Regions from separate parts of the Sinorhizobium sp. RAC02 genome, predicted to be linked through region 1. Evidence: riboswitches for the same ligand, from Rfam matches in the RefSeq annotation. Region 1 holds a riboswitch; each other region holds the start of a gene.
What was found. A riboswitch is a leader RNA that binds a small molecule or an ion and turns the genes downstream of it on or off. The one in region 1 is predicted to bind cobalamin.
Positions count from the first base shown of each region.

Region 2: it holds a riboswitch for cobalamin, as region 1 does, so the genes downstream of both, BSY16_RS10545 (aromatic ring-hydroxylating oxygenase subunit alpha) here and nrdH (glutaredoxin-like protein NrdH) in region 1, are expected to answer to the same signal.
Region 3: it holds a riboswitch for cobalamin, as region 1 does, so the genes downstream of both, BSY16_RS23390 (DUF1636 family protein) here and nrdH (glutaredoxin-like protein NrdH) in region 1, are expected to answer to the same signal.

Region 1 covers NZ_CP016452.1:994,028-996,285, reverse strand. The annotation lists gene nrdE (class 1b ribonucleoside-diphosphate reductase subunit alpha) at 1-556, opposite strand, end outside; gene nrdI (class Ib ribonucleoside-diphosphate reductase assembly flavoprotein NrdI) at 553-948, opposite strand; gene nrdH (glutaredoxin-like protein NrdH) at 962-1,183, opposite strand; cobalamin riboswitch at 1,433-1,650, opposite strand; partial or broken gene BSY16_RS25735 (TRAP transporter substrate-binding protein) at 1,942-2,258, opposite strand, start outside.
Region 2 covers NZ_CP016450.1:2,191,489-2,193,746, reverse strand. The annotation lists gene BSY16_RS10550 (DUF6656 family protein) at 1-549, opposite strand, end outside; cobalamin riboswitch at 849-1,097, shown strand; gene BSY16_RS10545 (aromatic ring-hydroxylating oxygenase subunit alpha) at 1,260-2,258, shown strand, end outside.
Region 3 covers NZ_CP016452.1:472,840-475,097, forward strand. The annotation lists gene BSY16_RS23385 (ABC transporter ATP-binding protein) at 1-762, opposite strand, end outside; gene BSY16_RS23390 (DUF1636 family protein) at 759-1,118, opposite strand; cobalamin riboswitch at 1,215-1,425, opposite strand; gene zigA (zinc metallochaperone GTPase ZigA) at 1,456-2,258, opposite strand, start outside.

The DNA of each region.
Region 1 (2,258 bases):
CTTCGATGCGCAGCAGAAAACACGAAACGAGTTCTCCTCGCTGCTTCTTGCCGGCATTGAGGAAGGTCGGCGTCGCCGGCTGGAAGCGGCCGGAAATGATCTCATCGACGAGGTCGCGGGCAAGCTGTTCGTTGCCGCGCGCCAGCGCCAGCGCCACCATGCAGACGCGGTCCTCATAGCGCTCCAGGTAGCGCTTCCCGTCGAAAGTCTTCAGCGTATAGGACGTGTAATATTTGAAGGCGCCGAGGAAGGTCGGGAAACGGAACTTCTTGTCATAGGCGTGGTCGAACAGGTCACGCACGAAATTGAAGGCATACTGGTCCAGAACCTCCTGCTCGTAGTAGCCCTCCGTCACCAGATAATCGAGTTTTTCCCTGAGGTTATGGAAGAACACGGTGTTCTGGTTGACGTGCTGGAGGAAATACTGCTTGGCGGCCAGCCGGTCCTTGTCGAGCTGGATTTTTCCACCCTCGTCGTAGAGGTTCAGCATGGCGTTCAGCGCGTGGTAGTCCAGCGCCGTAATCTCCGGGGCCTTGATCGGCTTGTCGAGCGTCATCGTGTCCAAAATCGTTCCAATCCATCTTTGACGTTGGCGACATCCTCATCCGTGCCCAGAAGCTCGAAGCGATAGAGGTACGGCACCCCGCATTTGGCGGAGATGACATCGCCGGCGATCCCGAAGGTCGCGCCGAAATTGCTGTTGCCCGCGGCAATCACGCCGCGAAGGTTTGCGCGGTTTTCCGCATCGTTGAGGAAGCGGATCACCTGCTTGGGAACGGCGCCTTTCCCGTCCTCACCGCAGTAGGTCGGCACGACGAGCACGAAGGCCGCCTTCGCCTTCAGCGTCTCGTCGGCGCGGAGAGGAATGCGGGAGGCTGGAAGGCCGAGCTTTTCCACGAACCGACGGGTGTTTTCCGACCGGGTGGAAAAATAGACGAGCCCGCCCATCGCCTGGCTCGCTTCAAGCCAGCGCGCTGATCATATCCGGACGAAAGCCGGCCCAATGCTGCTCGCCGGCGATGACGACAGGGACCTGCCGGTAGCCGAGCCCCTGCACGAGCGCGAAGGCATCGGCATCCTCGGAGACGTCGACGACGCTGTAATCGATGCCCTGGCGGTCGAGCGCGCGGGTGGTCGCGGTGCACTGGACGCAGGCAGGCTTGCTGTAGACGGTGATGGACATGGTCTTCCTCGTAATTGGACAATTGGGCGTGACAAATCGTTCAGCCATCCGCCGATGGCCGTTCGAAAAACTGGAGATAGGCAGATGGCCGCCTGAGACGGCCGGACACGAAACGCCGCTTACTCGCGTGGATGCACTGGAAACTGGATCGACATAACTTCACCCCGAAGTGATTATGCGGGACATACGGGGAGACGGGGCGCGACATCATTCCGCAACCCAACGCTCGCCTTCCGGACACCCCGCCCGTGGACATTCATGTACGAGGCAGGTCTCCTGGCTTGCGGGTCGCGGCATCCGTTCACCTTCCCAAGGCATTTGCGCCTCAGTGGCTTCATCGAACGAATGCTCGCCGCTTACAGTTGCGGGGGCAGCTCCGGTTTGACGCGGCCATCATGGCCGCCCCGGATTCCCGTCTTAGCCTTCGATTTTTTCGAATCGAAGGAACCTCGAACACAAGATATAGTAGACGAGGTAAAAAATGCGTCAACAGCTATGACGACTTATCAACCGTTTCGGTGCCCGCACTAGAACTGGCCGACGCCGCCATCGGGTCTTTCGATCAAGATTCGTCCACAATCGTGTTGCGAGTTCTTAGGTCTTTCGCAGACAACAACACCCCCGCTCCTATCAGAGGGAAAGAAGCCAGCCTCTCAGAATGTTGTCACGTGATCTGAAAATAATCGTGCCTACATGGTGGACTGTGCCGATACGGCCTTCCCTTGGCAGGAAAGCCGCAAACAGGTGAGCCGCTTCCGTCAGAGACTTGCGCCGACTTCCCGCAGTTTTTCAGAACCGGTGCCTTCGGCAGCGAGATCTCGTGATAGGCCGCGATAATTTCGGCGGTGTTCTGCAGGTCTACGTCGACGATCTTGATGCCGGCATCCTTGAAATTCTGCAGGAGGGGGGCTTCCTTTGCGACGGTAGCGTCGATCTGCTTGTCGAGCTCTTCACGGGTGAGGCGGGTGATGAGTTCACGATCCGCTTCAGGAACGCCCTTCTATACGCGACCGGACGCCAAGGCGACACAGGGCATGAAGATGGCGTTCATACGCAGCATTGTCTTGGCGACCTT
Region 2 (2,258 bases), on a different replicon from region 1:
GTTCTTCATGGCAAGTTTCGGGTCGTCGGTGCGGAAGATCACGCCGTTGCCGCGCACCTTGCGGTCGATGGTGAGGCGGCCTTCCTCTTCCGTCGGGGTGATCGCGATGGCGAAATACATGCGGCCCGGCTTCTTCGAAATGCCGGCGAAGAACTGTTCCCCGTCGCCGATCTCGGCACGGAAATTGGTCATGTAGAAGGCCCATTGCACGTTCGGGAATTCCGCAAAGCGGGAATTGGCCACCGTGATGTGGCAGTAGCCGAGATGCGGCGTCTCGGCCAGCGTGCGGTGGAAGATCAGCTTGGGAAACTGGATCGTCTCATGAAAGCCGTTGATACGGTCATGGGTGACGCTGCCCGCCCGCTCCAGCTTGCGGCCGGTGCGCTCGGCCACTTCCTGATAGGAGAGGTAACGCTTCTCGCTTGGGCTCCAGCTGACGTCGCGGTCGATACGGCCGGTCCGGAGAAATTGCGTGTGTACGGCTGCTTTCGGCGGGTTCGCACGCTTGTAGGCAACGGCGTCGTAATATCGAAATTTCGTCTGCTGCACGTGGCGGCACTCCATCCTCGCGCCCTGATCGCAGACGAGTTTAGGAAAACGTCGTTAAGCAATCCTTGCTGTCGCACTCCCAATTCCTGTCCCGGCAACATCGTGGTCGCAATATGACAAGCGTGTGATGCTTGGCCACAGCATCGCCATTGTCGAGGCAATGCGCCGAAAAATTAGGCATATCGCTTTGGTATGACTGGAGAAAGTTACCCCGCCACGCCCTGGCTCTTCTGGAAACAGCTGTCGTCAAATCAGGAGGCCATGTCGTTTTCCGACATGTTGCGCGACGATTCTTGCGTTTAGATAGGAACACTCAAGGTGCCATTCCTCAGGGAGGGTGGAGAATTGGGAAGCCGGTTGAATTCCGGCGCTGCCCCCGCAACGGTGTTGGAGCAAGGTGCAGCAGAAGCCACTGGACGGGAGGTCTGGGAAGGCGCTGCACTGGTTCGGAAGGCATGACCCCGAAAGGTTTTCGACTTTTTGGACGCGGTCATGGCCCGACAAGAACACTCCTCAGCCCGGAAACCAGCCTGGAGAAACGATCGTGACTGGCTGCGGCGGGCGGCCGGGAAGCGTGCACTCCGTGCGGCTTGCCGCGTGGATGCCGTCTCCTTCTGTGCGCCTCATCCGAAAGCAGTTCCAGGAAAAGTGTGAAGCGGTTTTCCGTTCGGAATTGCGTGGCAATAATTTGGATATTCTGAGGATCCGGCATGGACATTCGCAGCGACGTGCTCCGCAAGCTCAAGAACCGGCGCGACGGCTACAGCCTCGAGCAGGCCTTCTACATCGACCAAGACCACTACAAGCTCGATCTGGAGACGATCTGGTATCGCGACTGGCTGTTCATCGGCCATGACTGCGAGATCCCCAAGGCCGGCAACTATTTCACCGTGCAGGTCGGCGATTATCCCGTCGTCATCACCCGCGACCGCTCGGGCACGGTGCGCGCGCTACACAATTCCTGCCGCCACCGCGGCTCGCGCGTCTGCACCCAGAACAAGGGTTCGTCGGCCAAACTCGTCTGTCCCTACCACCAGTGGACCTACGAACTCGACGGCTCGCTGCTCTTCGCCCGTCACATGGCGGAGGATTTCGACAGGACGCAGCATAGCCTGAAGCGCATGCATTGCGAGACCGTCGGCGGCTACATCTTCATCTGCCTTGCCGATGAGGCTCCGGATTTTGCGCCGTTCCGCGCCATGGTCGAGCCCTATCTCGCCCGTCACCGCCTCGGGGAGACCAAGGTCGCCTTCGAAAGCACGATCATCGAAAAGGGCAACTGGAAGCTCGTCTGGGAAAACAACCGCGAGTGCTACCACTGTGCCGCCAACCATCCGGAACTCTGCCGCACCTATCCGGAAGCGCCGAGCGCCACCGGCGTGCAGGGCGCCAAGGATGATCCGGTCATCGCCGAGCATTGGGCGAAGTGCGAGACCGCCGGCCTGCCGAGCGAATTCCGCATGTCGCCGACCGGCCAGTTCCGCGCCGCCCGCATGCCGCTGATCCAGGATGCGGAGAGCTATACCATGTCGGGCGCGCGCGCCGTTGCACGCCCGCTGTCGAGCGACGTGCTGGAAAGCCATATCGGCACGCTGCTGCTCTTCCACTACCCGACGACGTGGAACCACGTGCTGGCCGACCACGCCATCACCTTCCGCGTGCTGCCGCTAGGGCCCGAACTGACGCAGGTCACGACGAAGTGGCTGGTC
Region 3 (2,258 bases), 520 kb from region 1:
GTCGAAGATGGTAAGCTGGCGGTCCTCGTGCGGATGGGGCAGGCGCAAGAGATCGATGCCGAAGACATCGCGCACGACATGCCGGTCGAGCGTCTCCTCCACCGGCCCGCAGGCGACAAGCGCGCCCTGCTTCAGCACCGCGATCCGCGTGGCAAAGCCTGACACAAGGTGAAGGTCGTGCAGAACCGCAACGATAGTGAGGCCGAGGTCTGCCACCAGCGCGAGAAGCGCGCCGCGGGCGCGGGGATCAAGATGGTTCGTCGGCTCGTCGAGGAAGAGGATGCGCGGCTCCTGGGCAAGCGCGCGTGCGATCTGCGCCCGCTGCCGCTCACCGCCCGAAAGCGATCCCATTTCGCGACCGGCAAGGGAAAGCAATTCCGTTCGCTCGAGCGCGTTCCGGATGATGGCGGCCTCCTCCGGGCCCGGTCGGCGTGCCGCGTGCGGTATGCGGCTGAGGGCCACATAGTCGCGCACGCATATGCGATGGTCGGGCTGGTCCGCCTGCCCGACCACGGCGACCACGCGGGCGCGTTCGGCGGGACGCATTGCGTCAAGCGGTGTGCCGAACAGGTTCACGGTCCCGGTGGTGGGTTTCAGCGTGCCGGCGAGCATGCGCAGCAGCGTGGTCTTGCCCGCGCCGTTCGGGCCGATGATGGCGAGGCGGTCGCACGCTTTGACGTCGAGCGACACGCCGCCGAGAAGGCGGTCGCCGGAGCGGATCTCGTAGGTTAGCCCTTGCGCGGAAAGGACGCAGCCGCTCATCCGGCGAGCCCTCCGATATGCGGGATGCGGGCGAGCGTCTTGCCGCGCAGTCCGGCCGGCCGCTGGCCCTCGTTGCACCAACCGTCCGGAAGGTCGCGGTACTGGCGCCCGAGGGCCAGCTGGGCGTCCACGTCCCTTGCCGGATCGATGTCGCCGAAGAGGAATGTGGCCTTTGAGGCGGCGGTGAAGGCGACAGCGAGCGGCCGCTCGCAACCCGCAAGGCAGGCCACGGTATCGACGCGAAAGCCGCCGGCGGTCGCATGGAGCGCAAGACGGGCCGTACGGTCCGACGCGGCTGCGCCGGCCCGGCAGAGGCTGCACACGACGATGGCGTAGGCGGCAGGCGTTTCGGTCATGTCATCCTTCGGCGAAAGGGCGCTGGAGAAGGATGATCGGCCATCGCGCGATGAAGCGGGAAGGCGTCACAACGCTCCCCGGCACACCCCGTCCGGTTGCTGTGTCGGATGACGGCAGGTCTCCTGGCTCGCGGGTCGAAGGGCTTGCCGGCCTTCCCGGTCGTTGGACCAGTGGCAGATATGACAAGACCTCACCGCTTACAGTTGCGGGGGCAGCCACGGTTTCGGCCCCGTTCGGGTCGTCCTCACCGTGTTCCCTATTTATCCCTCCGGCTTTGCCTCGGGAACCGTCGGCCCCCAGATAGGGGCCGATCGGAATGCCTGTCAAGCGGCGGCCTCACGCGGCCCGCCGATCCCAGCTTGAAAACGGATCCGCGAGATTGCGCCACAATTCCGGCTTGAACGTATCGCCGTCGATCAGGCAGGCGTCGAGTTCCGCGCGAATTTTCGCTTCGTCCATGGGGTCGGCGCCGATGAAGACGATCTCCTGCCGGCGATCCCCCCAGACGGGGTCTAGATAGGGTTGCATCATCCGGGTAAAGCCGGAATCGCTCGGCCATTGCTCCTTCGGTACGGATGACCACCACAGCCCCATTTTTCCGGTGCGCACGAGTGCTCCCGCCTGGCTGATCTCGCCCACGTAATGCGGCCGTGTCGCCAGCCAGAAGAAGCCCTTTGCCCGAACGACGCCGGGCCAGGAGCGGTCGATGAAGCTCTGGAACCGCATGGGGTCGAATGGCCGTTTCGCGCGGTAGACGAAGGAGCGGATGCCGTATTCCTCTGTTTCGGGGACATGGTCCTTGAAACCGTGAAGTTCCTTGAACCACAGCGGATGCTGCTCGGCCTTCTCGAAGTCGAAGCGACCTGTTCCGAGCACATCTTTCAGGTCGACCTTGCCGAAGTCGGCTTCGATGAGCCTGGCGTCCGGATTGAGCGAAACGATGATCTTGCACGCGGCGTCCCGCTCGTCGGGTGTGGCTATCCCGATCTTGTTCAGCACTACGACATCGGCGAACTCGATCTGCTCTACCAGCAGGTCGACCAACGTCCGATCGTCGCCATCGCCGGCAGTCTCGCCGCGATCACGGAGGAAATCGGCCGAGCTGTAATCCTTCAGGAGATTGGCGGCATCGACCACCG